2 regions of the Dongia sp. genome follow, and region 2 is predicted to be linked to the other one. Evidence: riboswitches for the same ligand, from Rfam matches in the RefSeq annotation. Region 2 holds a riboswitch; the other holds the start of a gene.
What was found. A riboswitch is a leader RNA that binds a small molecule or an ion and turns the genes downstream of it on or off. The one in region 2 is predicted to bind cobalamin.
Positions count from the first base shown of each region.

Region 1: it holds a riboswitch for cobalamin, as region 2 does, so the genes downstream of both, ACH2CY_RS05855 (hypothetical protein) here and cobU (bifunctional adenosylcobinamide kinase/adenosylcobinamide-phosphate guanylyltransferase) in region 2, are expected to answer to the same signal.

Region 1 is NZ_JAYRKD010000004.1:196,000-210,328, forward strand. Features, by position in the region: gene uvrC (excinuclease ABC subunit UvrC) at 1-544, shown strand, start outside; gene pgsA (CDP-diacylglycerol--glycerol-3-phosphate 3-phosphatidyltransferase) at 655-1,227, shown strand; gene mobB (molybdopterin-guanine dinucleotide biosynthesis protein B) at 1,224-1,727, shown strand; gene ACH2CY_RS05845 (CbtA family protein) at 1,761-2,510, opposite strand; gene ACH2CY_RS05850 (CbtB-domain containing protein) at 2,523-2,717, opposite strand; cobalamin riboswitch at 2,759-2,976, opposite strand; gene ACH2CY_RS05855 (hypothetical protein) at 3,043-3,336, opposite strand; cobalamin riboswitch at 3,368-3,590, opposite strand; gene ACH2CY_RS05860 (DUF1289 domain-containing protein) at 3,657-4,580, shown strand; gene ACH2CY_RS05865 (hypothetical protein) at 4,577-4,963, shown strand; gene ACH2CY_RS05870 (hypothetical protein) at 5,410-5,685, shown strand; gene ACH2CY_RS05875 (DMT family transporter) at 5,705-6,625, shown strand; gene ACH2CY_RS05880 (Tex family protein) at 6,632-8,959, opposite strand; gene ACH2CY_RS05885 (GMC family oxidoreductase) at 9,110-10,651, shown strand; gene ACH2CY_RS05890 (sensor histidine kinase) at 10,653-11,618, opposite strand; gene ACH2CY_RS05895 (heme NO-binding domain-containing protein) at 11,615-12,154, opposite strand; gene ACH2CY_RS05900 (AraC family transcriptional regulator ligand-binding domain-containing protein) at 12,439-13,494, shown strand; gene ACH2CY_RS05905 (RNA pyrophosphohydrolase) at 13,439-13,951, opposite strand; gene ACH2CY_RS05910 (divergent polysaccharide deacetylase family protein) at 13,956-14,329, opposite strand, start outside.
Region 2 is NZ_JAYRKD010000016.1:90,317-104,645, reverse strand. Features, by position in the region: gene ACH2CY_RS16835 (carbohydrate ABC transporter permease) at 1-323, shown strand, start outside; gene ACH2CY_RS16830 (phasin family protein) at 518-1,024, shown strand; gene ACH2CY_RS16825 (tRNA-binding protein) at 1,151-1,513, shown strand; gene ACH2CY_RS16820 (hypothetical protein) at 1,606-2,376, shown strand; gene ACH2CY_RS16815 (calcium-binding protein) at 2,606-4,255, shown strand; gene ACH2CY_RS16810 (ATP-binding protein) at 4,265-5,605, opposite strand; gene ACH2CY_RS16805 (response regulator) at 5,605-6,321, opposite strand; gene ACH2CY_RS16800 (MarR family winged helix-turn-helix transcriptional regulator) at 6,332-6,823, opposite strand; gene ACH2CY_RS16795 (branched-chain amino acid aminotransferase) at 6,924-7,817, shown strand; gene ACH2CY_RS16790 (TerC family protein) at 7,965-8,729, opposite strand; gene ACH2CY_RS16785 (molybdenum cofactor biosynthesis protein MoaE) at 8,810-9,271, opposite strand; gene moaD (molybdopterin converting factor subunit 1) at 9,276-9,527, opposite strand; gene arsC (arsenate reductase (glutaredoxin)) at 9,561-9,905, shown strand; cobalamin riboswitch at 9,949-10,144, shown strand; gene cobU (bifunctional adenosylcobinamide kinase/adenosylcobinamide-phosphate guanylyltransferase) at 10,225-10,755, shown strand; gene cobW (cobalamin biosynthesis protein CobW) at 10,769-11,800, shown strand; gene cobN (cobaltochelatase subunit CobN) at 11,927-14,329, shown strand, end outside.

The DNA of each region.
Region 1 (14,329 bases), on a different contig from region 2:
GGTTACCGCCGGCGATGACTACGCGATGATGCGGCAGGTGCTGACCCGCCGCTTCAACCGCGCGCTGAAGGAGGATCCGGATCGCGACAAGGGCCTCTGGCCGGACCTGGTGCTGATCGACGGCGGCCAGGGCCAGCTCAACACCGTGATGCAGGTCATGGCCGATCTCGGCATCGCCGATGTCTGCGTGGCCTCGATCGCCAAGGGGCCGGACCGCAATGCCGGACGCGAGCGCTTCTTCATGCCGGGCCGCGAGCCGTTCAGCCTCGACCCCAAGAGCCCGGTGCTCTACTTCCTGCAGCGGCTGCGCGACGAGGCGCACCGTTTCGTGATCGGCGCGCACCGGGCCAAGCGCTCCAAGGAGATCCGGCATTCAATCCTGGACGACGTGCCGGGGATCGGCGCCAAGCGGAAGAAGGCGCTGCTGCTGCATTTCGGCTCGGCCCGGGCGGTGTCCCAGGCCGGGCTGTCGGATCTCTCGGCGGTGCCGGGGGTTTCCGAGGCGGTGGCGAAGAAGATCTACGATCACTTCCACGGTGGCTGAGTGAGGGAGGCTGATTCGCCGCATTTCAGCCCCGATTCGTGACTATGACAGGCCGGATTCGACCTGCTATTTTTTCCCCGGAACAGCGAAGAAGACGTGCGCCAAACGTCATGACCAACATCGCCAATATCCTCACCCTGTCGCGGATTGCCGCGATCCCGCTGATCGCGGCCCTGCTGTTCTTCGACCAGCCGTGGCTGCGCTGGATCGCCTTCATCCTCTATGCGGTCGCCTGCATCACCGATTTCTTCGACGGCTATATCGCCCGGCGGATGGACCAGGTCTCGGCCTTGGGCCGCTTCCTCGACCCGATCGCCGACAAGCTGGTGGTGGCGGCGATCCTGATGTCGATGACCGCCCATGGCCAGATCTCCGGCTGGGTGGTCCTGCCGGCGCTGATCATCCTCTGCCGCGAGATCCTGGTCTCCGGCCTGCGCGAATACCTGGCCGAGCTGAAGGTCCGCCTGCCGGTCTCGATGCTGGCCAAGTGGAAGACCACGATGCAGATGGTGGCGGTCGGCTTCCTGATCGTCGGCGACGTCATGCCGGGCTGGCCGGTCCAGCTGGTCGGCGAAGGCTTGATGTGGCTGGCCGCGGCGCTGACCCTGGTCACCGGCTACGACTATTTCCGGGTCGGCATCAAGCATATGGCCGAAGACGACCGCGCGGACGCGAAGAAGTGAAGGTCTTGGGCCTGGCCGGCTGGAGCGGGGCCGGCAAGACCACCCTGCTCGCCAAGCTGATCCCCGAGCTCATTCGCCGCGGCATCACGGTCTCCACCATGAAGCACGCGCACCACGCCTTCGACGTCGATACGCCCGGCAAGGACTCCTATGTCCACCGCGAGGCCGGCGCCACCGAGGTGCTGGTCGCTTCCGGCAACCGCTGGGCGTTGATGCATGAGCATCGCGGCAGCCCGGAGCCGACGTCTCAGGAGCTGATGCGGCATATGAGCGACGTCGATCTGCTGCTGGTCGAAGGCTTCAAGCGCGAAGGTCACGACAAGCTGGAGATCTACCGTGAGGCCAACGGCAAGCCGCTGCTGGCCGTCGAGGACCCGAACATCGTCGCCGTGCTGGTCGACGGGCCGAAGCCGGAGACGAAGCTGCCGGTCATCGACCTCAACGATATCGGCGCGATCGCCGATTTCGTGATGCGGCATTGCGGTTTCGGGAAGGCGTAAGCCCCGACACGACGTGCCGGGGCCTACAATCGATCAAACGGCCGGCGCGACGAACCGCTTGTAGCAATATCCGCTGAGCAGCCCGAGCGCGGCCCAGAACAGCAGTTGCGCGATCATCGTGGCCGCGACGAAGCGGTGCTGCAGGGCTTCCGGCGCCGCGGCGGCGTATTCCGCCGGCTGCGGTGCGCCGATCGCATGGGGCACCACGATCATGGCCAACGCGACCACGACCCAGAGCGGCTTAGGTTCCCGGACATAGAACAGCAGGCCGAGCCCGCCGGCGGTCAGCGCCACGGTCGCGACCCACCAGATCTGCCGGGCGGTGAGATCCGCGACGGCGCTGCCGGGCAACTCCGGGGGCAGGCCGATGCTGGGGGCCAGGATGAAGACCACGAAGCCGCCGAGACCCCAATAGACGCCCTGGCGCCAATCGATCGCCCGTCCGGAGACCGCATAGACGGCGAGCAACAGCAGGGCGAAGCCGATGCCGGTCAGCAGATCGGCCAGGGCGGTGAAGGCAGTGCGCTCGAACCCGTCCTGCGGCTCCCAGGCTTCGCCGTCATGCGCATGACCCTCGGCCGATTGACCCGCGGCGTCATGGTCGTGCCCTTCCTCCGTCGCTGCGGCATCGGCAGCGGCGGATTGTTCCTCGGCGGCCCTCTCGAACACCTCGGCCTGAAGAATGATGGGGACTGTCGTCACGTTGTGCACCAGCGTGACGAAGAGCCCGGATAATAGCCCGGCGCTCGCGGCTGCGATGAACAGCCGCCGAAACATCTGCATGTGACTAGCCCCTTAGTGGCAGGGGAAGCCGTTGGAGTGGCGGGTGTCGTGGGCCGCGTTATGGGCCGCCGCGATATGCGAGATGCCGACGCCCCAGATCATGAAGGCGCCGAGGAAGGCGGCCATGCTGGCGGCGATCAGGGTCTTCGACCGGGTGGTGCTGATCGTGGCGGTGTTGATGCGGGTCTGGGTGGTGGCGGAAGTCATCGAAAGTCTCCTATCTGGCGCGACATCCCCGTCGCGCGGTTGCAGGTCTCACTCCCGATGGCAGGTTTCCTGACTCGCGGGTCTCCGCCTTGCGCCGACCTTCCCGAAGTTTCCTCCAGTGGTCATAAGTGACGCTCGGCTCGCCGCTGACAGTTGCGGGGGCAGCCACGGCATTGGCCCCTTTTGGGTCGTCCGCACCGTGTTCCCTTTTAAGCCCCTGGACTTCATCCGTCGGGGCACCATCGCCGGGAATTATAAGGATTCGGCCGGCAAAGCGTCAATCCGGCGCGAGGGCCGGAACTTGGCGCGACAGCGACTCATTCGGTCACGTTAGCGCCGCATGGCGGCGCCGGGCCTGCGGGATCGCGGCGAGCCGGGCGCGGTCCGAACGCCCCAGCTCCGCGAGGATCGCTTGGGCGAAATCGCAGAGCGGCGCGCTTTGGCCGCGCGCTTGCCGGCCGATCAGGGCCTGCGCGGCCAGCGCCGGGTCGATCTCCGGCGGCAGGTCGAGCACCCAGCGCAAGACCTCGAGGCGCAGCTCGCCGTTGCTCTTGGTGGACAGGGTGAAGAGCGCCGCCAGGCGGTCGACGGAACGCTCGAGGGAAGATGGCCGGAACATGTTTTCTTTCTCCGGACGCCCCGCCGGCAAGAAGAGTTGCATGGGTGATGGCAGGTCTCCTGGCTCGCGGTTGTTGTCGGCATCCACCTTCCCGAGAGGCTTTCTCAGTGGCCGCGGCCCAGGTCTTGAACGCTGGGCCGCATGGATGTTCGACGAACCGCTTACAGTTGCGGGGGCAGCCACGGCATCGCACCGTGTTCCCTATTATCCCCGCCCCATTGCTGCGGCGAGGAACCATCGGCGTTCTTGGTAGAGAGACGCAGCTTGCCGGTCAAGATGCGACTCGATCGCAGGCGGATCAGGCGCTAGTCTGCCGCACCATGAACATCGAGGTTCGCCCGATCGGCTCGCCCTGCACCGGCATCTGCAAAGTTGACGACGTCAGCGGCTATTGCCTCGGCTGTGCGCGTTCGTCGGCCGAGATCTCCGAATGGTCGAAGGCGGGCGATGACCGCAAGCGCGCGATCTGGGCGGCGCTGCCGCCGCGCATCGATCAACTCGGCATCGCCGTCACGCGCTTGCCCTGGTTGCCGGACGAAGTCGCCGGCCTCATCGCCGACACGCTGCTCCGGCGCAGCGGCACCTGGGTGGCCGGCTGCCATGGCGCCTCCGCAGAGTTCACGTTCGGCGCCGGCGAGCCGGCCGAGGTTTCGGTCGAGCCCGAGCTGCGCGCCGTCACCGCGCGCGGGGCGCTGCGCTTCACGCCGCGCCCCGATCTCCGCGCGTTGCAATGGCGCGATCCCGATGCCGCGGGCGGGGTGCGGGCGATCTTCATCGTCATCCCGCGCCCGCGCATCCTGTCGGCGCCGAGCTTGCTGCTGACCGCCTGCGGCCCGGATACGGCGGCAATCCAGCCCGCGCATCGCGGCGAGAATCTCTTCGATCTCGGCCTCGGCCGCGACCATATGCGCTTCCTGCTGCGCAGCGCGTCGCCGGCGCTCGATGCCGCGCTGAACGCCGCCGTCGGTCTGCCGCTCGATGCAGTGCTGCAACGCTGCGGCAAGCTGCTGCTGGAGTCGAACCCGACCCGCGTGGTCGAAAGCCCGCTCGGCCGCATCGAGGTCGCGACGCCGATCCCGCCACCCGGCGGCAAGTCGCCGGACGGGCCGCACACCCACCTCCTGCCGGGACACCTCGCCCTGCAGCGCGCGACCCCGACGGATGTCGACCTGCCGGAGGCCTATGCGCTCTGCGCCACCTTCTATCCGCGCAACCCGCCGGAATACGAGGCTTGCCGCCCATGATCGGACGGGTGCGGCGGCATCGTTTCGGCATCGGCCTGCTCGCGGCCTATGCACTGCTGCTGGGCGCGCTCATCCCCGCCTTCGCGGTCGCGGCCGATCCGCTGCAGGCCGAGCTCGACGCCCATCTCTGTGGGCCGGGCAGGTCGCAAGGCGACCAGGCGCCGGCGGCGCCGTCCGACCATCCGCAGAAGTGCCAGCTCTGCGGCCCGAGCTGCGCGATGGCTTTCCAGGTGCCGCTCGCCATGCCGGCCGACGGCGCGATCGCGTTCCTGCCGCGCGCCAAGGATCAGGCTGTGCCGGTCCGGCGCGCCGCGGCGATTCCGGCGCCCCTCTCGCTCTATCCTTCCAACCTCTTCTCCCAAGGTCCACCGCAAGCGGCCTGATCCGATCGCCGCTTTCGCTTCGTACCTTTTAGAGAAATTGAATCATGAATCCCGAATCGTTCGGGACGCCGCCCGCCGTGGCGCCGTCCCTCGGGCCGGCGCGCTCGGTGCGCCGCGCTATCCCGGCGACTACCGGATCCCGCGGGGCATTCTGCCCATCGGGCTCGCGGTGGCGATCGTGCTTCCGCTGACGGGCCTGGCGATCGTCGCCTTCGCGGCGATCGACTTCCTGCTGCCCAAGCGGCTGAAGCAGGCGGCCATGGCCTGAGCGGAGGCGGCGCGGCCCGGCGCGGCCGCCCCATCCTGCCGGGCGGGCGGAAAATCGACCCGCCCTCATTCAAGGGTGTGTCGGGTTCCGGCGCGGAGCTTGACGCCGAATCTCGTCCCTGGGTGTAGAATGCGCTCCTGGCTGAAACGGAGTGCGATGCGTGCTGCAGCGGCGGTGGATGGCAATCGGTGTTCTGGCGCTCGCCACGACGGCCTGCACGCCGTCGACCCAGTACGGCGCCATGCAGAGCCACAAATACCAGGGTTCCCCGGTATTCCAGACCCGTGAGGAATGGGGCTTGCCGGTCAGCAAGACGCGCTTGCTCAACGGCACCCTCTTCTACCAGTTCAGGAAGCCGAACACCGACTGCATGATGTCGGCCTGGGCCAACGATCTCGACATCATCTATCGGGTGGCGGTGTCCGGCCCGGAGAGCTGCGCCGCCGGATCATAAGGCAGGCGCCTGACTTCGAATGTTCATCTCCGAAGCGCTGGCCCTCGGCTCCGCCACCTGCATCGCGCTGAGCTCGATGTTCATCAACGAGCTGAACGGCCGTGTGCCGCTGATGCGGCTGGCGCGCTGGCAGCTCACCGCCGGGTTGCTGATCACGGCGCTCGCCGCCACCATCGTCGGCGGTTGGGCCACATTGGGAAGCTGGCAGATCTGGGCGCTGGCCGCTTCGGGCGCCGTCGGCATCGCTTTGGCCAGCACCACCTATTTCGCCGCGATCTATGCCGCGGGGCCGCGCGTCACCGCCTTGCTGTTCACGCTCACCTCGCCCTTCGCGCTGGCGCTGGGCTATCTCGCGCTCGGCGAGACGATCAATCTGCGCCAGGGGCTCGGTGTCGCGCTGATCCTCTTGGGCGTGCTGGTGGCGATCGGCGTGCGCCGGCGCCGGCCGGCGCCGATGATCCCTCTCTCGGACGAGCAGCCGATCGAGACTCCCGCGCCCGACGAAAAGCGCGCGACGCTCGCCGGCATTGCGCTGGGCGCGGTGACGGCGCTCGGCCAGGCGATCGGCACCTTGCTGGCCCGGCCGGCCATGGCTTCCGGCGTCGAGCCCTTCACCGCGATGGCGGTTCGCAGCGGACTGGCAGTGCTCTGCATCTGGGCGCTGCTGATCCTGCCGGCGGTGCGCCGCCGGACGGCGCCGGCCCGAAAGGTGGACCTGCTGGTGGCGATCGCAGCCGCCTTCTTCGGCCCGGCGCTTGGCATGTCACTGCTGATGGCGGCCCTGGAGACCGGCGATGTCGGGATCGTCTCGACGCTCTCGTCGATGACGCCGGTCGTCATCCTGCCGATGGTCTGGCTCAGAAGCGGCCGGATGCCGCGTCCCCTGGCCTGGGCCGGCGCGGCGCTCGCCATCGTCGGCACCGCGCTGACGATAGCTTAGACGCGGCTACTTCCGCACGATGAACCCGGCCTTGCTGAAGGCCGCCGCCAGCGCGTTGTCCGAGGCCTTGGCGGGTGCGGCTTTCGGCTTCTCCGTCATGTGCTGGCGGTCGCGCTGGGTCAGCGGGCGATCGCCCTGCGACGCCGGGCGCTTCACCGCCTCGTCGCTGAGGCGCATGGTGAGGGAGATGCGCTTGCGCTTCTGATCGACCTCCAGCACCTTGACCTTCACGATGTCGCCGGGCTTCACCACCTCGCGCGGATCTTTCACGAAGCGGTCGGCCAGGGCGGAGACGTGGACCAGACCGTCCTGATGGACGCCGATATCGACGAAGGCGCCGAAATTGGCGACGTTGGTGACGACGCCCTCCAGCAGCATGCCGGGCGTGAGGTCCTTCATCTCCTCGACGCCGTCCTTGAAGCTGGCGGTCTTGAACTCGGGCCGCGGGTCGCGGCCGGGTTTTTCCAGCTCCTTCAGGATGTCGGTCACGGTCGGCACGCCGAAGCTCTCGTCGGCGAACTGCTCCGGCTGTATGCTCTTGAGTGCGCTCCCATCGCCGATCACAGCCCGGATATCGGCCTTCAGGTGTTTCAGGATGCGCCGCACCAGCGGATAGGCCTCGGGATGCACGCCCGATGAATCCAGCGGATCGGCGCCGTCGCGCACGCGGAGGAAGCCGGCACATTGCTCGAAGGCCTTCGGCCCCAGCCGCGTCACATTCAGCAGGTCCTGGCGCGAGGCGAAGGGGCCGTTCTGGTCGCGATGGGCGACGATGTTCTGCGCCAAGCCCTCGTTGAGGCCAGAGACCCGCTCCAGCAGCTTGGCCGAGGCGAGGTTCACATCGACGCCGACCGCGTTCACGCAATCCTCGACCACGGCATCCAGCGACCTGGAAAGCTGGGTCTGGTTGAGGTCATGCTGGTACTGGCCGACGCCGATCGATTTCGGGTCGATCTTCACCAGCTCGGCCAGCGGATCCTGCAGCCGCCGCGCGATCGAGACCGCGCCGCGCAGGGTCACGTCCAGCGCCGGCAGCTCCTTCGAGGCATATTCCGAAGCCGAATAGACCGAGGCGCCGGCTTCGGAGACCACGATCTTGGTCAGCTTCAACTGGGGATGCAGCTTGATCAGCTCGGTCGCCAGCTTGTCGGTCTCGCGCGAGGCGGTGCCGTTGCCGATGGCGATCAACTCGGTCTGGTGCCGCGCGGCGAGGGCGGCCAGGATCGCGATCGACTCGTCCCATTTCCGCGCCGGCTCATGCGGATAGATGGTCGCGGTCTCCAGCACCTTGCCGGTCGCCGCCAGCACCGCCACCTTGACGCCGGTGCGCAGGCCCGGATCGAGCCCGATCGTGGCGCGCCCGCCGGCCGGCGCCGCCATGAGAATGTCCTTGAGGTTCGAGGCGAAGACCCGCACCGCCTCGGTCTCCGCCGCCTGGCGCAGCCGGGTCATCAGCTCGATGTCGATCTGCAGCTTCAGCTTCACCCGCCAGGTCCAGCGCACCACTTCCTGCAGCCAGGCATCCGCCGGCCGGTTCTTGTCGATGATACCGAAGCGCGCGGCGATCGAGCGCTCGCAGGGCCCGAGCTCCTTCCCCTTCGGCTCTTCATCGAGCACCAGCGACAGGGTCAGGAACTCCTCGTTGCGGCCGCGCAGCAAGGCGAGGGCGCGGTGCGAGGGGATCTTCGCGATGGCCTCGGATGCGTCGAAATAATCGGAGAACTTGGCGCCGGCTTCCGCCTTGCCTTCGACCAGCTTGGAGCTGAGCTTGGCATTGCTCCAGACGAAGTCGCGCAAGCTTCCGACCAGGTCGGCATTCTCGGCGAAGCGCTCCATCAGGATCTGCATCGCGCCGTCCAGCGCCGCCTTCACATCGGCGACGCCCTTTTCGGCATCGACATAGGCCGCGGCCTCGTCTTCCGGCCTCTTGGTCGGATCATTGAGCAGCAGGTCGGCCAGCGGCTCCAACCCGGCCTCGCGGGCGATCTGCGCCTTGGTGCGGCGCTTCTGCTTGTAGGGCAGGTAGAGGTCTTCGAGCCGCGCCTTGGAATCCGCGGCGTCGATCTGTTCCTTCAGCGCGGGCGTGAGCTTGCCCTGCTCTTCGATGCTCTTCAGGATCGCGCCGCGACGCTCGTCCATCTCGCGGAGATACTTCAGCCGCTCGTCCAGGGTGCGGAGCTGCGTGTCGTCCAACCCGCCGGTCGCTTCCTTGCGATAGCGCGCCACGAAGGGCACGGTCGCGCCGCCGTCCAGCAATTCGACCGTGGCGGTGACCTGCGCCTCGCGCACGTTCAGTTCCTGCGCGATGCGGGCGGAGATGGAAGGAAGCGTCAAGGCAACACCCGTAATCTGTGTCGGCGAAATGAGGGCCGCCCTTCTAACGCGGCCTCCGGTGCCACTCAAGACGAAAGGCCGGTTGACAGCAAAGCGGCTTGATGACCCGCGGAGTCCCAGGCAATCTTACCGAAATTCACAGGGGGAGCTGTGACGAATATCATCAAGGAGTCCTACGACGTCGTGATCGTCGGCGCCGGGGTCGGCGGCGGCGCGATGGCGAATCGGCTGGCCGAGGTGGGCGCCTCGGTGCTGGTGATCGAGCGCGGCAACTACCTGCCGCGCGAAGCCGACAACTGGTCGGTGAAGGCGGTGTTCCACGAGAAGAAATACACCGCCAAGGAAACCTGGCGCGACCGCGACGGCAAGCCGTTCAACCCCTCGACCTATTACTATGTCGGCGGCAATTCGAAATTCTTCGGCGCCGCGACGGTGCGGTTCCGCGTCGAGGATTTCGAGGCGCTGGAACATGAGGGCGGCATCGCCCCGGCCTGGCCGATCCGCTACGCGGACCTGGCACCCTATTACGACGTGGCCGAGCGGTTGATGGGGACACATGGCCAAGCCGGCGCCGATCCGATCGAGCCGCCGCGTTCCGGGCCAATGCCGCATCCGCCGATCGGCCACGAGCCGGTCGTCGAAGCAATCGCCGGGAAGCTGCGGGCGAAAGGGCTGCGGCCGTTTCCGCTGCCGATCGCGGTCGACCGGCATGAGGGCGGAAAGTGCATCCGCTGCGCCACCTGCGACGGCTTCGCCTGCAAGCTCGGCGCCAAGAATGATGCCGAGGTGCGGCTGATTGGCCCGGCGCTCAGCAGCGGCAAGGTCGACCTCATCCTCGACACCAAGGTCGAGCGGCTGCTGACCGATGAAGCGGGGCGCAAGGTCACCGGCGTCGCGGTCCGGAGCGGCGGCACGCCGATTACCGTCCGCGGCGATCTCTTCATCTCCGCCGCCGGCGCCATCAACTCGACGGCCTTGCTGCTGCGCTCCGCCAACGACAAGCATCCGCGCGGCCTCGGCAACAACCAGTCGGATCAGCTCGGCCGCAACTACATGGCGCATAACAACACCGCGATGATGGCGATCAACCCGCTGCGCCGCAATCCGGTGGTGTTCCAGAAGTCGCTCTGCGTCAACGACTTCTATCTCGCCAATGCGGCCCGGCCCTATCCGATGGGCAATGTGCAGGGCCTCGGCAAGCTGCAGGGCGGCATGCTGACGGCGAATAAGCGTTTCCTGCCGGAATGGTTGATGAACCGCTTTGCCGAGCGCTCGGTCGATTGGTGGATCATGTCGGAGGACCTGCCCGATCCGGAGAATCGGGTCTCGGTCGATTCAGACGGCACGATCCGCGTCGCTTATACGCCGAACAACCTCAAATCCCACAACGAGCTGGTCCGGCATTGGACCCGGCTGATGCGCGCGATCGGCTATCCGATCGTCATCACCCAGAAGATGGACATCAGCGTCGCCATGCATCAATGCGGCACCGCGCGCTTCGGCACCGATCCCGCGACTTCGGTGCTCGATCCTTATTGCCGGGTCTGGGACATCGACAACCTCTTCGTCGTCGACGCGTCCTTCCTGCCGAGTTCGACCGCCTTCAACCCGTCGCTGACCGTGGTCGCCCAGGCGGTCCGCGTCGCCGAGCATATCGCCGCCACGGCGCTGAACGGCAAAGCCGCGGCGTGAATCACGCCGCTGGCGCCGGATCCAGGACGCGCTGCGGCGGCAGGCTGATGGTGACGCAGGTGCCCTTGCCGACCTCGCTCTCCAGCGTCAGGCAGCCGCAATGCATCTCGGTCAGCGCCTTGCAAAGCGGCAGGCCCAGGCCCGATCCATGGTGGCTGCGGGTCAGCGCATCGCCGCATTGCACGAAGGCTTCCATCACGCTCTCGAGCGCGTCCTCCGGGATGCCGACTCCGGTATCGGCGACGGTGAGCAGGAATTTGCCCACCGAGGAGACCCGGGCGGAGACGGTTATCGTGCCGTCCTTGCCGGTGAACTTGATCGAGTTGCCGAGCAGGTTCAACAGGACCTGCCGGATCTTGCCCCGGTCCGCCATGAGGCGCGGCAAGCCGGACGGCAGGGTGGTCTTGATCTTGATGCCGGCACGGCTGGCCCTGTCGCTTAGCAGGCGCACGGAGTCTGCGACGACTTCGGCGACGTCGACAACCTCTTCATGCAGCTCCATGCGTCCGGCCTCGATCTTGGCGACATCCAGGATGTCGTTGATGATGCCGAGCAGATGCTGGCCGCTTTCATGAATGATGACGGCGTAGTCGCGATAGGCAGCATTGCCGATCGGTCCCTGCAGCTCGAGCTGCATCACCTCGGAAAAGCCGATGATCGCATTGAGCGGGGTGCGGAGCTCATGGCTCATGCCCGCGAGGAACTGCGACTTGGCTCGACTGGCGGCCAGGGCTTCGTCATGCGCCGCCCGCAGCTCCCGGGTTCGCTCGGCGACGATCCGCTCCAGGTCGCCGTTGATCGCGCGCAGCGACTGGTTGGCATTGTGGAGGTCGAAGCTCCGGGCTTCGAGCAGGTCTTCGGCCTTGCGCCGGGCAGCGGCTTCGCGCGCGATCCGGCGCTCGAGCTGGGCGATTTGCGCCAGCAGCTGCTCGCGCGACATCTTCGGTGGCGTTGCGAGGTCGTTCATGACCGGGTGAGCTCGAAGCGGATGAAGGTCCCGTCGGCCGCGGCATCGAGCTGGCGGACCTCGATCGCTTCGCCGAAATGCGCGATGGCGCCGCGCATCAATCCCTCGGCGAAGGCCGCGAACGGGCGGGTCGAGCTGTAGAAGAGCTCGATCCGGTCCTCGGTCCGCCAGTCGATGTCTATCGACGGCAGCTCGGCATCCGGATAGAGCTTGCGCACCTCGACATGGATGTGGCCCTCGATGCGATCGAGGAACTCGAAGCAGGAGGTGATGCCGTCGAAGAAGCGCGGATAGCGCACCGAGAAGCGCGCGAACAGGTGCTGCCCATAGGCCCGCAGCAGCTCGGGCACGGGCACGCGGGTTGCAGTGGAGAGATTCTGGACCAGCGTGATCATCTCGCCATGGTCGTAGCTGCCGACCGCCGTATAGGCGCCGCCCGACGGCAGATCGGAGGCCTCGATGATGAAATCCATCATCTCGACGCCGTAGTTCCGGCCGACGAGCTCCAGGAACTCGGTGAACACGATACCCTTCATGATCCAAATCCTTGAAACGGCCGTGGCGCACGAACGGAGACCGCGCGCCGGGGGGCGGCACGCGGTCTCCGGGATGTCAGATTTCCGTAGCTACGGCTCTGATCGGCAGGACACGGGATTCGGGTCAGACAGGGGAGTATCCGCCCGGACGCGTCCAACGCATGCGCGTCCAACAGGGGGCGCACCGAGCGTGATTTAGGGCTATTGGCCCGAAGCCGCATTGATCGGGGCGGCCATCGGATTAACATCTGCGGCCAGGGCCGGAACCACCCGAAGAGTGGATTATGCAGCTCAATGCCGATTGGGCCGGAGAGACGGCAGCCTGGCTGCGGGAACGCAAGGTCGATCTGCGCCCGCTGCTGAAGGATCTTGGCATCCAACGTCGCGACCTGAAGTTCGGCCGCGAGATCGACGCCCGGCATTTCGCGGCCATCCTGAACTTCGGCGCTGATGCGACCGGGGACGCGCATTTCGGCCTGCACCGCGGCGCCGCGTTCCACATCAAGCATGGCGGCGTGCTGGCCTATCTGGCGGCCTGCGCGCAGACGGTGGGCGAGGCCCTGGATGGCTTCGAGCGCTATTCCGCCGTGGTGTGCGACGGCCTAACCGCCCAGGTGAAGCGCGACCGCGGCGGCGCCCAGCTGGTCTTCCGGGCCGCCGATTCCACCTGGCGGCAGAGCCGGCATCTCGGCGAGTTCGGCGCCGCCCGCCTGATCGCCGCCCTGCGCGTGGTAACCGGCGTCGCGCTGTCGCCGCTGGAGGTGCACTTCATGCACCCGCAGGAGGTCGATCCTGCGGAATGCCGCCGCTTCTTCCGCTGCCCGCTGGCCTATGGCACGGCCACCCATGTGGTCCGCTTCGCCAAGGACGACCTCGCCATCCGCATCCCGACGGCGGACAGCCGGCTCGGCCACATCCTGCACGCCTATGCCGACGGCCTGTTGCACCAGGTGCGGTCGCGGCAGGTCGCATCGCTGGAGCAGCGGGTGGAGGCGATCGTCGCCGATCGCCTGGGGTCAGGCCGGCTCTCGCTCGCCGCGGTCGCCCGCGAGCTCGGCCTCGGCGAGCGCACCTTGCGGCGCCGCCTCGGCGATGCGGGCACCAGCTTCAGCGCGCTGGTCGAGCGCAAGCGCATCGACCTCGCGCAGGAATGGCTGACCGGCACCGATTTCGACCTGAAGCATATCAGCTTCCTGCTCGGCTATTCGGAGCCAGCCGCTTTCTCGCGGGCCTTCAAGCGGCGCACCGGCAGCAGCCCCGGACGGCTGCGCGAGGCCGGCGCCGTCACTTCGCGAGGTGGCCGAACGCCAGGACGACTTTCTGGTAGAGCGGGCGCTTGAACGGCACGATCAGCTCCGTCACCGTGCGGAAGTCGGCCCATTTCCAGGCGGAAAATTCCGGGTGCTCGCCTTCGATGTCGATCTCGCTGTCCTCGCCGGTGAAGCGGAAGGCGTACCACTTCTGCTCCTGGCCGCGATACTTGCCCTTCCACAAGGTCTTGGCGAGCTCCGCGGGCAGGTCGTAGCTCAGCCAGCCCTCGCTCTCCATGATGAGCTCGGCGCTGGTGACGCCCGTCTCCTCATGCAGCTCGCGCCAGGCGGCGTCGAGCGGCGTCTCGCCCTTGTCGATGCCGCCTTGCGGCATCTGCCAGGCGGGGCCGGGTGAATCCAGGCGTTGCGCGACGAAGACGCGGCCGGCGGGGTTGAACAGCGCGATGCCGATGCCCCGGCGATAGGGCAAAGTGTCGTAGTTCCACTTCTTGTCCTTGGCTTTCTGCTTTTTTTTGTCCTTGCCCATCATCTCATCTCTGCAACAGGGCGCTGGCCGGCGCCGGGACCGGGCTCTGCTCGTCGGTCCGGCGCAGCCAGTCGGCCAGCAAGGTGATCGTCAGCGGCGAGACCTTCGCCACGGCGAGCGCGCGCCCCTCTTCTTGCGCGACCTCGGTCGCCGCCGCAAGCCGTTCCGTGATTGCCGTGCGCGAGGGCCGCGCGTCGAGCGTCACCGTGCTGCGTGCGGCGGCGAGGCCGGATTCCCGGGCCGCGGGCAGGATCTGGCTCATCGGCTCGCCGCTGGCGTCGATGAAGGCGAGGCCGAGCCGCGCGATCTCGGCGGCGAGGATCGCGGTGGTGCCGTCGTCCAGCAGCAGCGCGTCGCCGCCGTCGCTGGCGAAGCCGA
Region 2 (14,329 bases):
CGCGCCGCCCCTACGAGGCGGCCGAGATGGATGGGGCGGGGCGCTGGCAGCAATTCTGGTACCTGACCCTGCCGCTGCTGCGGCCGGTGGTCGGGATCGCGATCGTCATCCAGCTGATCAACGTGACCCGCGCCTACGACCTCGTCTATGTGCTGACCCGGGGCGGGCCGGACATGGGCACCGATCTCTTGAGTATCTACACCTATCGCCAGGCGTTCCTGGGCTTGAGCCTCCACGACGGGGCGGCCGCCTCATTTGTATTACTAATGATGGTCCTCTTTCTCAGCCTCATCCTCTTCCGGTTAGTGACCCGCCGGGCCTAGATCCGGCCCCGCCGGCGCCCGGGAAGTGACTCGCGAACTTCATCTAAGTGTCAGATAAATAATGGTAATATTTCGAGCCTGTTGCGTCGCAACAAAGCCCTTGATTTTCCTGCTGCATTGCACCATCTTCCTTGTAATTGTGCACTGCACAATGAAGGCACGAGCAGATGAAATCCCCCAGGAGGAAAGCCCCCATGGCCAAGACCAACACCGCCGAGACCAACGACTTCTTCAAGCCGGACTATTTCAAGGTTCCGGATTTCGGTCAGTTCCAGACCGACTTCAACCGCTGGGTCAGCGACTTCTCGAAGTCGTTCGCCAACGGCAAGGCCCCGAGCGTTGACCTCGAGAGCGTCTTCGCTTCGCAGCGCAAGAACTTCGAGGCGTTCCAGAGCGCCAACCAGCTCGCGTTCGACGGCGTGAAGGCCGTTGCCGCCCGCCAGGCCGAGCTCGCCCGCGAAGCCGTCGAGCAGTTCTCCAGCATCGCCAAGGAGCTTTCGGCTCCGGCCAGCGTCGAAGAGAAGCTGGTGAAGCAGGCTGAAGTCGCGAAGTCGGCTTTCGAGCAGGCCGTTTCGACCCTGCGCGAGATGAACGAGACCCTGACCAAGTCCAACACCCAGGCGATCAACGTCGTCTCGAAGCGCGTCGCCGACAGCTTCGACGAAGTGAAGACCGCCTTCGCCAAGACCGCGAAGAAGTAATCTCGCTTCGCCCGGCTCGCAGTTAGAGCCGAGATCGATGGAAGGCCGCCCCCCGGAAACGGGTGGGCGCCCTTCTCTTTATGCTCTAACGTCCGACCCGAACAGCGAGCGAGAGAGAGCGGGACCATGGCTGCGGAAGCGGGCGGCGCGACGGCGCCGATCACCTACGACGATTTCCTGAAGGTCGATATCCGGGTCGGCGTGATCCTCTCCGCCGAGCCTTATCCCGAGGCGCGCAAGCCCGCCTTCAAGCTCTCGGTCGATTTCGGCCCGGGGATCGGGGTCAAGCGCAGCTCCGTCCAGATCACCAAGCACTACACGCTGGAAGGGCTGGTCGGAAAACAGGTCGCCGCGGTGGTGAATTTCCCGCCCAAGCAGATCGGCAAGTTCATCTCCGAGGTGCTGGTTCTGGGCTTCCCGGACGGGGATGGCGGCGTGGTCCTGATCGCGCCGACCCAGAACGTGCCGGTCGGCGGCCGCTTGTTCTAGGACCAAAGGACGCACCGCCCCGTAGAAGCTTTTTTAACGAAGCCCCGCCCAGACTGCCGGCTGCTGCGGCAATTTCGGAAAGTGGGATCGATATGCGTGGACTCGGGAGCGGCGCCTATGCGGGCGCCACGGCGGATATGGTGGCGGGGCTGCTGGCCGAGTTCGTCGGCGAGACCCAGGAACGCACCGCCGACCTGATCCAGCGCCTGCCCAAGGGCGACTGCCTGCCGGATCTCCGCCGCTTCGTCTTCGACCTCGCCGGCCAGGCCCGGAATTTCGGCCTCTCCATGCTGGAGACCGTGGCCGACCAGGCCCAGAACTACCTCACCGCCATCGTCACACTCGACGACCGGGCGATCGACGATCTCGGGCATTACCTCGACGTGATCCAGGACCTCCTCAGCGGCAAGCAGGGCGAGGAGGGCGACATCCGCCAGATGGTGCGCGGCCTCCCGGTCCGCCGCGGCGTCGAGATCGACGAGGCGCCGGAAGTGCGTGACATCGAGGTGGTGCTGGTGATGGCCCCGGGCACGCAGCAGACCTTCGTCGAGCGCGAACTGCGCGCCTGCGGCTACCGCGCCACCGCCATTCCCGACACCTTGAAGGCCCTGGCCTATGCCACCCGCGCCAAGCCGGACATGATGATCCTCTCCGCGGTGATGCCGCAGCTCTCCGGCATCGACCTCGCCCTGGCGCTCGCGGCGATCCCGGCGACCCGCAACATCCCGGTGGCGGTCATCACCAGCCTCAACGCCGATGATCCGCAATTGAAGGTGCTGCCGCCGAGCGTCTGCCTGATCCGCAAGACCAGCGCCTTTGGCGACGACCTCACCAAGGCCTTGCAGCAAGGCTTCCTGCTCTAGCCGCATATCGACGTGCAGTGAAGGCGGCATTCCCGCCGTTTCGCCGCTCGCCGGAACTGTGACCACCGGCACAGGCGGGTCTCTCTGCGTCGATTCCGTCGAACAGCAACGAACCTGACAGACCGCGCTCCCGACCGACCTCAGGACGGCGTGGCGCGCGGCGGTCTCACTCGACCGCACCAGCTCTGACGCGCGTGGAACGCCGGCACTCTCCTAAAGGAGGTCCGCCATGGCGAATTTCACGACCAGCCCCAACAACGGCGTCGATTTCAACAACTTCGACATCGACGACCTGATCGGCAACTTCCTGTTCGTCGCCAATGCGACGAACTGGCGGACCGGCCCCAGCAACCTCGATCCCAGCACCTATGTCGAGGTCCAGGGCGTCGGCCTCACCTACAGCAACGGCGCGCTCACCGGCGGCACGATCACCTCCATCACCAGCATCGTCACCGGGGCTTTCGATTTCCAGATCGCCAACCTCTCGCTGTCGGCGGCGAGCTTCAACGCCTATCGCCTGGCGGGCGATTCGCAAGGGTTCCTCGCCGCCGTCTTCAACGGCGACGACACGATCACCGGCTCCAACCAGGACGACACCCTGATGGGCTATGCCGGGAACGACAAGCTCAACGGCAACAACGGCGACGACTATCTGGATGGCGGGGCCGGCAGCGACACGATGACCGGCGGCAAGGGCGACGACGTCTACGTGATCGACAGCCTGACCGACGTGATTGTGGAGACCGGTGGCGACGCGGGTGACGCCGTCCTGGCGACCGTCGATGTCAACCTCGACCTCAAGGCCTTCGACGGCATCGAGGACGTGATGCTGCTCGGTGCGGCCGATCTCTCGATCGCGGGCGACGCCAGCTGGAACGCGCTGTGGGGAAATGAAGGCAACAACACGATCTTGGGCAAGGCCGGCAACGACGACATCTTCGGTGCCGGCGGCAAAGACGTCATCGACGGCGGCATCGGCGCCGATACCCTGTGGGGCGGCCTCGGAGACGACACCTACTACGTCGACAATCCCGGCGATGTGGTCACCGAGACAGAGTCGGTGAAGGATGGCGGCGGGGCCGATACGGTGATCAGCACCAAGGACTTTGCCCTGTCGGCCTATGTCGAGAACCTGACGCTCACCGGCGGCGCGCTGGTTGGCACCGGCAACGCGCTGGCGAACACCCTGATCGGCAACACCAAGGACAACACGCTCGACGGCGGCACCGGCTACGACACGATGATCGGCGGTGACGGCAACGACACCTACATGGTCAATAATTCCAAGGATGTCGTGGTCGAGACCAGCACCGGCGGCACCTTTGACACGGTCCTGAGCGAGGCCTTCGCCTACACGCTGCCGGACTATGTCGAGAACCTGACCTTGCGTGGGAATGCCGGCATCAGCGGCACCGGCAACGATGCGCATAACATGATCATCGGTAACAAGGCCGCCAACAAGATCGACGGCGCGGGCGGCAGCGACTGGCTGTTCGGCGGCGACGGCGCGGACACGCTGATCGGCGGCGACGGCGATGACTGGATGAGAGGCGAAGGCGGCAACGACACGATCGATGTCAGCGCCGGCAACGACGTGGTCTCCTATGCCAGCAAGCTGGACGGCTTCGACATCATCCTGGGCTTCGACGGCGACAAGACCGGCGGCCAGGACTATCTTGACCTCAACCTCTATTTCGACAAGCTCGGGGTCGATGTCGAGGATCGCGAGGCGCGCGTCGGCCTGGTCGATAACGGCGCGGTGGTCGATGTCTGGATCGACACCGACGGCAACAATTTCCTCGACACCAAGATCGCGGAGATCCACACCACGGACACGCTCAAGGTCGGCGAAGACGTCGCCACCAACGTATTGTTCTGAAGGCCGTGCTTAGCTCGGCAGCCGGAGGATCGCGCGCAACCCGCCGAGCGGTGAATCGTGCAAGGTGATCTCGCCGCCATGGGTGCGCACGATGTCGCGGGCTATGGCGAGCCCCAGGCCGGTCCCGCCGGTCTCCGGGTTGCGCGAGGAGTCCAGGCGGAAGAACGGGCGGAACACGTCTTCGCGCTGGGCCTTGGGAATGCCCGGGCCGTTGTCATCGACGATGACATCTACGCCGTGGCCGCGGCTGCGCATCGAGACCTCGATCCGGTCGGCATAGCGGCGGGCATTGCCGATCACATTGGCCAGCGCGCGCCGCAGCGCGTCGCGGCGCAGCGGCAGCATGATCTTCTGGGTCGGTGTCGCGAGCGTGATGGCGGCGCCCTCGCGCCGGGCATCGTTGACCGCGTCGGTCACCAGCTCGACCAGATCGGCGTCGACCGCGCGTTCGGTGCCTTCGCCCCGGGCGAAGGCGAGATAGCCGCCGATCATGCGCTCCATCTCGTCGACGTCCTTCTTGAGGTCTGCGACTTCGGGATTGCCGCCCATCAGGGCCAGCTGCAGCTTCATCCGGGTCAACGGCGTGCGCAGATCGTGGCTGACGCCGGCCAGCATCTCGGTGCGCTGCGAGATCTGACGGCGGATGCGGTCGCGCATCAGGTTGAAGGCATGGCCGGCGAGCTCGACCTCGTTGGCGCCGCTGGGGTGGAAGTCGCGGATCTCGCGGCCGCGGCCGAAATCGTCGGCGACCTGGGCCAGCCGCTTGATCGGCCGCACCTGGTTGCGCATGAAGATGGTGGCGAAGGCGAGCAGCGCCAGCGACGTCCCGACCATCCAGAGGAAGAAGAGATAGGTGGTCGAGCTGAACAGGCGGCGGCGGCGCACCTGCGCTTGCATCACGCCTTCGGCCAGCTGCACGTGAATCTCGATGTAATTGCGCTGCGAGCGGCTGTCGATCAGGAACGGCCGCTTCAGCGCATCCTCCAGCGCCTTGGAGAGCGAGCGATCGACCAGGTTCTGCCGCGTGATGGTGGGGTCGTTGGGCAGGATCTTGCCCGGCTTGAACACCAGCTTCACGTCCATCATGTCCTTGGCGATGGCGAAGACCTGCTGCGCCTGCCTTGGATCGATCGGATGTGGCAGCTGGCGGATCACATAGGCGATGTCGCCGGCCACGCTCTGAGCGAGCCGCCTTGTCACCGTGTCCCAATGGCTGGTGTAGAAGACCCAGGCCGATATCGCCTGCAGCAGGATCACCGGGGTCACGATGATGATGATCGAGCGGCCGAGCAGGGTCCGCGGCATCAGCCGCTCCACCGCCGCCAAGAACTCGCGCGCCTGGGCCAACATCAGTCGGGCTGCAGCAGATAGCCGCGGCCGCGCACCGTCTGCAGGTAGCGCGGGAAGCGCGGATCGGCCTCGATCTTGCGCCTGAGACGCGTCACCTGGACATCGACCTGGCGGCTGCCCGCGGCTTCCGGCGCGGCCGCTTCTTCAGTCTCGGAAGCGGAGGAGGAGGTAAGCTCGTCGCGGCTGACCACCTCGCCGGCGCGGTTGCAAAGCTCGGCCAGCAGCTCGGTCTCCGCTTCCGTCAGATAGACCGGTTCCTCGCCGCGGAACAGGCGCCGGCGGTCGAGCTCGAACAGGAACTCGCCGAATTTGATCACCCGCCGCTGCGGCGCCGCGCGCGGCGCGGTGCGGGCGCGCTTCAGGATCGACTGGATCCGCAACACCAGCTCCTTCGGCTCGAAGGGCTTGGTGAGATAGTCGTCGGCGCCGGTCTCGAAGCCGGCAATGCGGTCCTCGGTCTCACTGCGGGCGGTCAGCAGCAGGATCGGCACGTCGCTTTCGGCCCGCAGGCTGACCGTGAGCTCGAGCCCGTTCTCGCCCGGCATCATGATGTCCAGCACCAGCAGGTCGAAGGCGAGGCTCTTCATCTTGTCGCGGGCATCGGCGGCGTCGTTCGCCGTCACCACGTTGAAGCCCTGCTCGGAGAGGAATCGCGCGGTGAGATCGCGAATCCGGCGGTCGTCATCGACGACGAGGATATGGGGCTGGTCGCTCATGCCCGCTATCCTACCGCCGGGTTTGCGGATTGAACCGTTCGCGATCGGATTCGTTGATCAGGCCGAGCAGCACCTTGCGGAAGCCTTCGACCGCTTCGGCGCCGGCGCTGCGATAGGCCCTGGCGACCAGCGCCCGCTGCTCCTCGGTCAACTTCCTTTCGAGCTCGGCGCCGCGGTCGGTCAGGCTCAAGAGTCGCTGCCGCCGATCGGTCGAGCCGGGGCGCTGGGTGATGAAACCCTGGCGCACCAACTGGCTCAACACGCGGGAGAGGCTCTGCTTGGTGATCTTCAGGATGTCGAGCAGTTCCGAAACCGTCATGCCTGGGTTGCGCCCGACGAAATAGATCACGCGGTGATGCGCCCGGCCGAAGCCGTATTGCAGCAGGGTCTCGTCCGCTTTCGCCGTGAAGTCCCGGTAGGCGAAGAACAAAAGCTCGATCCCCTGGCGCAGGTCGTCGTCCCGGAGGAACAGCAGATTGAGCGGCGATTTCACTTCAGCCATTTTATGTCAGCACTGTTGACTTATTTTTCCGAAGCTTCTAAATTCAGCCCAGATACGATGCTTTTATAACCTGAGAAGCCTGACCGGAGGAAACCTTACCATGAGCCTGGTCCCCTATGACGATCGCGACGGCGAGATCTGGTACGACGGCAAGTTCGTGCCCTGGCGCGAGGCGAAGGTCCATGTCCTGACCCACGGATTGCACTATGCCTCCTGCGTGTTCGAAGGCGAACGCGCCTATGGCGGCAAGGTCTTCAAGTCACGCGAGCATTCGGAGCGCCTGCACAAGTCGGCCGAGATCCTGGGCTTCAAGATTCCCTATGCGGTGCAGGAGCTGGTCGCGGCGAAGGAAGAACTGATCCGTCGCGCCGGCCTGGTCGATTGCTACGTCCGGCCGCTGGCCTGGCGCGGCAGCGAGATGATGGGCGTCGCCGCGCAGCAGAACACGATTCATTGCGCGATTGCGATGTGGCAATGGCCGGCCTATTTCTCGCCGGAGCTGCTGGAGAAGGGCATCCGCGTGAAGTGGGCGAAGTATCAGCGCCCGGCGCCGAACACCGCGCCGACCGCCTCGAAAGCTGCGGGCTTGTACATGATCTGCACGATCTCGAAGCATGAGGCCGAAGCGGAAGGCTATCAGGACGCGATGATGATCGACTATCGCGGCCAGCTTGCCGAAGCCACCGGCGCCAACGTCTTCCTGGTGCAGAACGGCGAAGTTCACACGCCGACGCCGGACTGCTTCCTGAACGGCATCACCCGGCAGACCGTCATGGATCTCGCCCGCCGCCGCCAGCTCAAAGTGGTCGAGCGCGCGATCATGCCGGACGAGCTCGCGAAGACCGACGAGGTCTTCCTGGTCGGCACCGCGGCGGAAGTGACACCCGTGGGCCAGGTCGGCGACTACAAGTTCAAGGTCGGCCCGGTGACGCGGCAGCTGCGCGAGGACTACCTGAAGGAAGTCCGCGCGCACGAGAACAGCGCGGCGGCGTAGCAACGCGGGCGAAGTCGCGTACCCCCACCCCGGCCCTCCCCCGATTCGGGGGAGGGAGAAGATCACAGTCTCGCTGCAATCCCCTCCCCCGAATCGGGGGAGGGTTAGGGTGGGGGTGCGAATATCCGCTTATGCAGCGGACTCGGGCTATGCCGCGGCCTTCTTCTTTGCCGCCTCTTTGCGCGCGCGGGCCCAGAGGTTGAGGCCCTCGACGCCCGCCGAGAAGGCGATGGCGAAGTAGAGGTAGCCCTTCGGGATTTGGAAGTGCAGGCCTTCGCCCAGCAGCGCCACGCCGATCAGCAGCAGGAAGGCGAGGCAGAGCATCTTCACCGAAGGATGCTTGTCCACGAAATCGCCGACCGCATTCGCCGCCGCGATCATCACGATCATCGCCGTCACGACCGCGGCAACCATCACCTCCAGATGATCCGACATGCCGACCGCGGTGATGACGCTGTCCAGCGAGAAGACGATGTCGAGAATCGCGATCTGCACCACGGCGGAAGCGAGGGTCAGATAGGTCTTCTTCGTCCCTTCTTCCTCGTGCGCGACATCGATGTTGTGATGGATCTCGGTGGTCGACTTGGCCAGTAGGAACAGTCCGCCGCCCAGCAGGATGATGTCGCGCCAGGAGAGGTCGTAGGCGTGCTCCGGCCCGAACCAGTCGACGGTCAATATCGGCTCCTTCAGTCCGGCCACCCAGGAAATCGAGGCCAGAAGCGCGAGCCGCGTCAGCAGGGCCAAGGCCAGCCCGAGGCGCCGGGCGAGCCGCTGCTTATCCGGCGAAACGCGGCCGGCGACGATCTGCACGAACAGCAGATTGTCGATGCCGAGGACGATCTCAAGCGCCGCCAGCGTGACGAAACTGAGGATGACGGCAGGATCCGTCAAAAGGAGCATGTAGTCGGACATGGGAAGCGGTCGCCCCGGTCGGCCGTTTCAGGAAATGGAGAATTGGCGGTTTGTCAGGAAGATTTCAAGCTGGGAGCCGGCTACTTCCTTAGCCAGGCCGCCTTGCGGGCGTCGTCGCTGGTCTTGGCCTCGACCCAGCGGGCGCCTTCGGGGCCGTCTTCCAGCTTCCAGAACGGCGCCTCGGTCTTCAGCCAGTCGATCAGGAAGGCGCAGGATTCCAGCGCCGCTTCGCGGTGGCTGGAGGCGGTCGCGACCAGCACGATCCGGTCGCCCGGCTCCAGCCGGCCGTAGCGGTGGATGATCAGCGTTGCTGACAAGGGCCAGCGACGCTGCGCCTCGGCCTCGATCTCGGCGAGACGCTTCTCGGTCATGCCGGGGTAATGCTCCAAGGTCATCGAGGACGCGGCACCCGAGCCTTCGGGCGCGATGTCTCGCACCAGGCCGATGAAGCTCGCGACGCCGCCGACCTGGTGATTCCCGGCGGCGAGCTTCTCGAGCTCGGCGCCGATGTCGAAATCCTGCGTCTGGACCCGGACGGTCACGACTTCAGCCGCCGGTCACCGGCGGGAACAGCGCGACCTCGTCGCCGGCCTTCACCGGATGCGTCAGGCCGACATAGTCCTGGTTGACCGCGACCTTCACCGCCTTGCGCTCCTTGAGCGCGGTCGCGTAATTGGGGCCGAGGCTTTCCAGCCAGTCGAGCAGCTGCCCGACCTCTTTCACGTGGGCGGGAACGTCGAGGGTTTCTTCGGCCTTGCCGATCTTCTGGCGGAGCCAGGCGAAATAAAGCAGCTTCATGATCTCTACTTAATAAGGGCGCGAGGAAGGTCCATGGCCGTCACCATCTACCATAACCCGAATTGCAGCACTTCCAAGAAGGTGCTGGGCTGGCTGAAGGAAAAGGGCCACGAACCCAAGGTGGTCGAATACCTGAAGACCCCCCTGGACGAGGCGGGAATCAAATCCCTGCTGAAGAAGCTGAAAGTCGGGCCGCGCGACATCCTGCGCAAGAAAGGCGAGGCCTTCGAGGCGTTGAAGCTGACCGACAAGACCAGCGACGAAGCCCTGATCAAGGCCATGGCCAAAACCCCGGTCCTGATCGAGCGCCCGATCGTGGTCGGGCCCAAGGGCGCGGTCGTCGCCCGGCCGCCGGAGCGGGTCTGGGAGACGGTTTGAGCCCGTTAACCTTCTCGGCGGATTTTGCTGCACCGCCCCGGGCTTCCTGCTAGTTTCCGGCCGTTCGCAGGGAGGGAAGCCGGTCCGATGCCGGCGCTGCCCCCGCAACTGTAGGACCAGGCCCGGGCGTAGTGCGTCCGGGCAACGGACCCGATGGAAACCACTGGCCGTATACTGGGCCGGGAAGGCGCGGGATCCGGCGGTCGAGCCAGGAGACCTCGGCGAACGCTCTTTATAACGGTCGGCGCCTCGGCGGGAGGAGCGCAACACCTTGTCGAAGTCTCCATCTTCTGCCCCTGCACCCAAGCTGTCCCTGGGCATGTCCGGCGTGATCACGCCCTTGCCGCCGGTAAGCCTGGTCCTGGGCGGCGCGCGCTCAGGGAAAAGCCGCTATGCCGAAGCCCTGGTCGATCGCCATCCCGGCCGCCGCACCTATCTCGCCACCGCCGAGGTGCTTGACGACGAGATGGCGGCGCGGGTGAAGACTCATCGCGAGCGCCGCGATTCGGATTGGAGGACCGTCGAGGAACCCCTCGATCTCGCCGGCGCCTTGAAGGCCGAAACGGAACAGGGAGCGGCGGTCCTGGTGGATTGCCTGACGCTCTGGCTCGGCAATCTCCTGGGGCAGGCGCGGGACGTCGAGGCCGAGATCGCCGGCCTGGTCGCCGCGCTCGGGCAGTTCGGCGGGCCGGTGGTTTTCGTCTCGAACGAGGTCGGCCAGGGGATCGTCCCGGACAATGCGCTGGCCCGGCGGTTCCGCGACCTCGCCGGCATCCTGCATCAACGCCTGGCGGAGAAGGCGGATCACGTGGTGTTCGTGACCGCCGGACTTCCGATGAAATTGAAGTGAGAAGAGAAGTTCTATGACGACGAAGATCCCCGCAACCATCGTGACCGGCTTCCTCGGCGCCGGAAAGACGAGTCTCATCCAGAATCTGCTGCGCAACGCGCGCGGGCGCCGCATCGCGCTGATCATCAACGAGTTCGGCGAGCTCGGGGTCGATGGCGAGATTGTGAAAGGCTGCGGCATCGAGGATTGCCCGGAAGAGAATATCGTCGAGCTGGCCAACGGCTGCATCTGCTGCACCGTCGCCGACGACTTCCTGCCGACCATCACCGCCTTGCTCGACCGGCCGCAGCCGCCGGAGCATATCGTGATCGAGACCTCCGGCCTCGCTTTGCCGAAGCCGCTGATCCGCGCCTTCAACTGGCCGGAAGTCCGGACGCGGGTGACGGTCGACGGCGTGATCGCGGTGGTGGACGGCCCGGCCGCGGCGGCCGGCCGCTTTGCCGACAATCCGGAAGCGGTCGCGGCACAGCGCGCGGCCGACGAGTCCTTCGATCATGAGAGCCCGCTGGCGGAACTGTTCGAGGACCAGATCAACAGCGCCGATCTCATCATCCTCAACAAGAACGACCAGATGTCGCCGGACGACCGCACCGCCGCCAAGGACGTGATCGACCGCGAGATGAAGCGCAAGGCCAAGCTGGTCCTCTCCAGCTTCGGCGCGATCGATCCCGAGGTGCTGCTGGGTCTCGGTGCCGCGGCGGAAGACGACCTCGACACCCGCTTCTCGCATCACGAGCTCGAAGGCGAGGACCATGATCATGACGAGTTCGAGAGCTTCCAGATCGACATGCCGGTGCTCAAAGCCCCGGAGGAATTGCTGGCGCGCCTGAAGCCGGCGATCGCGACCCATGACATTCTGCGCGTCAAAGGTTTCCTCGACGTGGCCGGCCGCGACATGCGCCTGGTGCTGCAGGGCGTCGGCGGCCGCATCCAGCATTACTACGACCGCGCCTGGGGTTCCGACGAGGCACGCAAGGGCCGGCTCGTGGTCATCGGCCTCAAAGGCCTCGACCGCGCGGCGATCGAAGCGGCGGTCAAGGGCTGAAACTTTGCACTGCGCCGGCCTTTCGCACCCCCACCCTAGCCCTCCCCCCATTCGGGGGAGCGGACTAGAGCGAGTCCTTTCTTCTCCCTCCCCCGAATCGGGGGAGGGCCGAGGTGGGGGTGCGTAATGCATCTTCTCGCCGCGAAGCCCGGTGAAATCAGCGACGGAACAAATGCGATCGACCTCGGCCAGACGCCGGGCGAGATCGTCATCCTGTCCGCCGCGGATACCGAGCTCGCCTGTCTCGCCGCGGCCCATGCCGCGCTGCCGGAGCCGAAGCCGAGTCTCCGGCTCGCCAATCTGCTCATGCTCCAGCACCACCTCTCGGTCGACGCCTATGTCGAGGACATCATCGCGCAGGCGAAGCTCGTCGTTGTGCGGCTGATCGGCGGGCGGCGCTACTGGCCCTATGGGCTGGAGGAGATCTCCGCGACCTGCCGCGCCAACAATATTCCGCTGGCGGTACTGCCGGGCGACGACCAGCCGGATCCCGAGCTTGCCGATTTCACCACGCTGCCGCCCGAAAACGCGCATCGGCTCTGGCGCTATTGCACCGAGGGCGGAATCGAGAACGCGCAGCAGGCCTTGCTGCATGCCGCGAGCCTGATCGGCGGCGATGCCGAATGGCTGGAGCCGCGGCCGCTGCTGAAGGCCGGGCTCTATTGGCGGGGTGAAACCGTCACCAATCTCGCCGATCTCAGGTGGCATTGGCGCACCGGCCGGCCGGCTGCGGCGATCGTCTTCTACCGCGCGCTGATGCAGGCCGGCACCTTGAAGCCGATCGACGCGCTGATCGCGGAACTGGACCGGCGTGACATCAACGTCCTGCCGGTCTTCGTCAACAGCCTGAAGGACGCCGTCGCGGCGGATCTCCTCGCCGCGCTGTTCGCGGAAGCCAAGCCCGACCTGGTGCTGAACGCGACCGGCTTCGCGGTCTCGCAGCCGGGCGGGGATTTTGCGACGCCTTTCGACGTCGCCGACTGCCCGGTGCTGCAGGTCGTGCTCTCCAGCGGCAGCGCCGCGGATTGGGAGCAGAACACCCGCGGTCTCTCGCCGCGCGACCTCGCCATGCAGGCGGCCTTGCCGGAGCTCGACGGCCGCATCCTGACGCGCGCGATCTCGTTCAAGGCGGCGGCGCGCTACGACGCCGCGACCCAGTGCAACATCGTGGCGCCGGAGCCGGTTCCGGATCGCATCGCTTTCGTCGTCGATCTCGCCGAACGCTGGATCCGCTTGCGCAAGAAAGCGGCGGGCGAGCGCACCATCGCCGTGGTGCTGGCCAATTACCCGAACCGCGACGGCCGGATCGGCAACGGCGTCGGCCTCGACACGCCGGCCGGCACCGTCAACCTGCTGCGCGCGATGCGCAGCGCCGGCTATGCGATTGCCGATATCCCGGCCGACGGCGACGCCCTGATCAACCGCCTGCTCGACCGGCAGGCGGCATCGGCCCGGCTCTCGGTCGCCGACTACCGGGAATTCTTCGCGACCCTGCCCGCGGTGATCCGCCATGCGGTGATCGCGCGCTGGGGCCAACCGGAGAGCGATCCGCATTGCGTCGATGGCCATTTCGCGCTGCCGCTACAGGGCTTCGGCGCGACCTTGATCGGGATCCAGCCGGCCCGCGGCTATGGGATCGATCCGGTCTCCAGCTATCACGATCCCGATCTCGTGCCGCCGCATGCCTATTTCGCCTTCTACGCCTATTTGCGGGACGTGGCGGAGGTCGATGCCATCGTCAACATGGGCAAGCACGGCAATCTGGAATGGCTGCCGGGCAAATCGCTGGCGCTTTCCGCCGCCTGCTATCCGGAAGCGGTGATGGGTCCGGTGCCGCTGATCTATCCCTTCATCGTGAATGATCCCGGCGAGGGCACCCAAGCCAAGCGCCGCAGCAGCGCCGTCATCATCGACCACCTGACGCCGCCGCTGACCCGCGCGGAGAGCTACGGCCCGCTGAGCGAACTCGAGACCCTGGTCGACGAATATTACGAAGCGAGCCAGGTCGATCCTCGGCGCTGCGCGGTGCTGAAGGGCACGATCGTCGATCTCGCGCAGGCGAGCGGCCTCGCCGCGGATTGCGGCATCGCCCGCGAGGACGATACCGAGGCGGCGCTGATCAAGCTCGACAACCATCTCTGCGAATTGAAAGAGCTGCAGATCCGCGACGGGCTGCACATCTTCGGTGAGTCGCCGAAGGATACGCAGCTCGCCGACCTGCTGGTGGCGCTCACCCGGCTGCCGCGCAGGACCGGCGTCAACGGCGACGCCTCGCTGCTGCGGGCACTGGCCGCCGATCTCGGCCTCGACTTCGACCCGCTCGATGCGAAGCTGGGCGATCGCTGGACCGGCCCGCGCCCCGCCATCGTGGCCGCGGCGTCGGACACGCCCTGGCGCACGATCGGCGATGCGGTCGAGCGGCTAGAGCTGCTGGCCTCGAAACTCACCGCCGGAACTCTGCGTCCGGAAGCGAACTGGACCCGCAGTCGCGCCGTGCTCGACTTCATCAACGCCGAGCTTCGCCCTTCT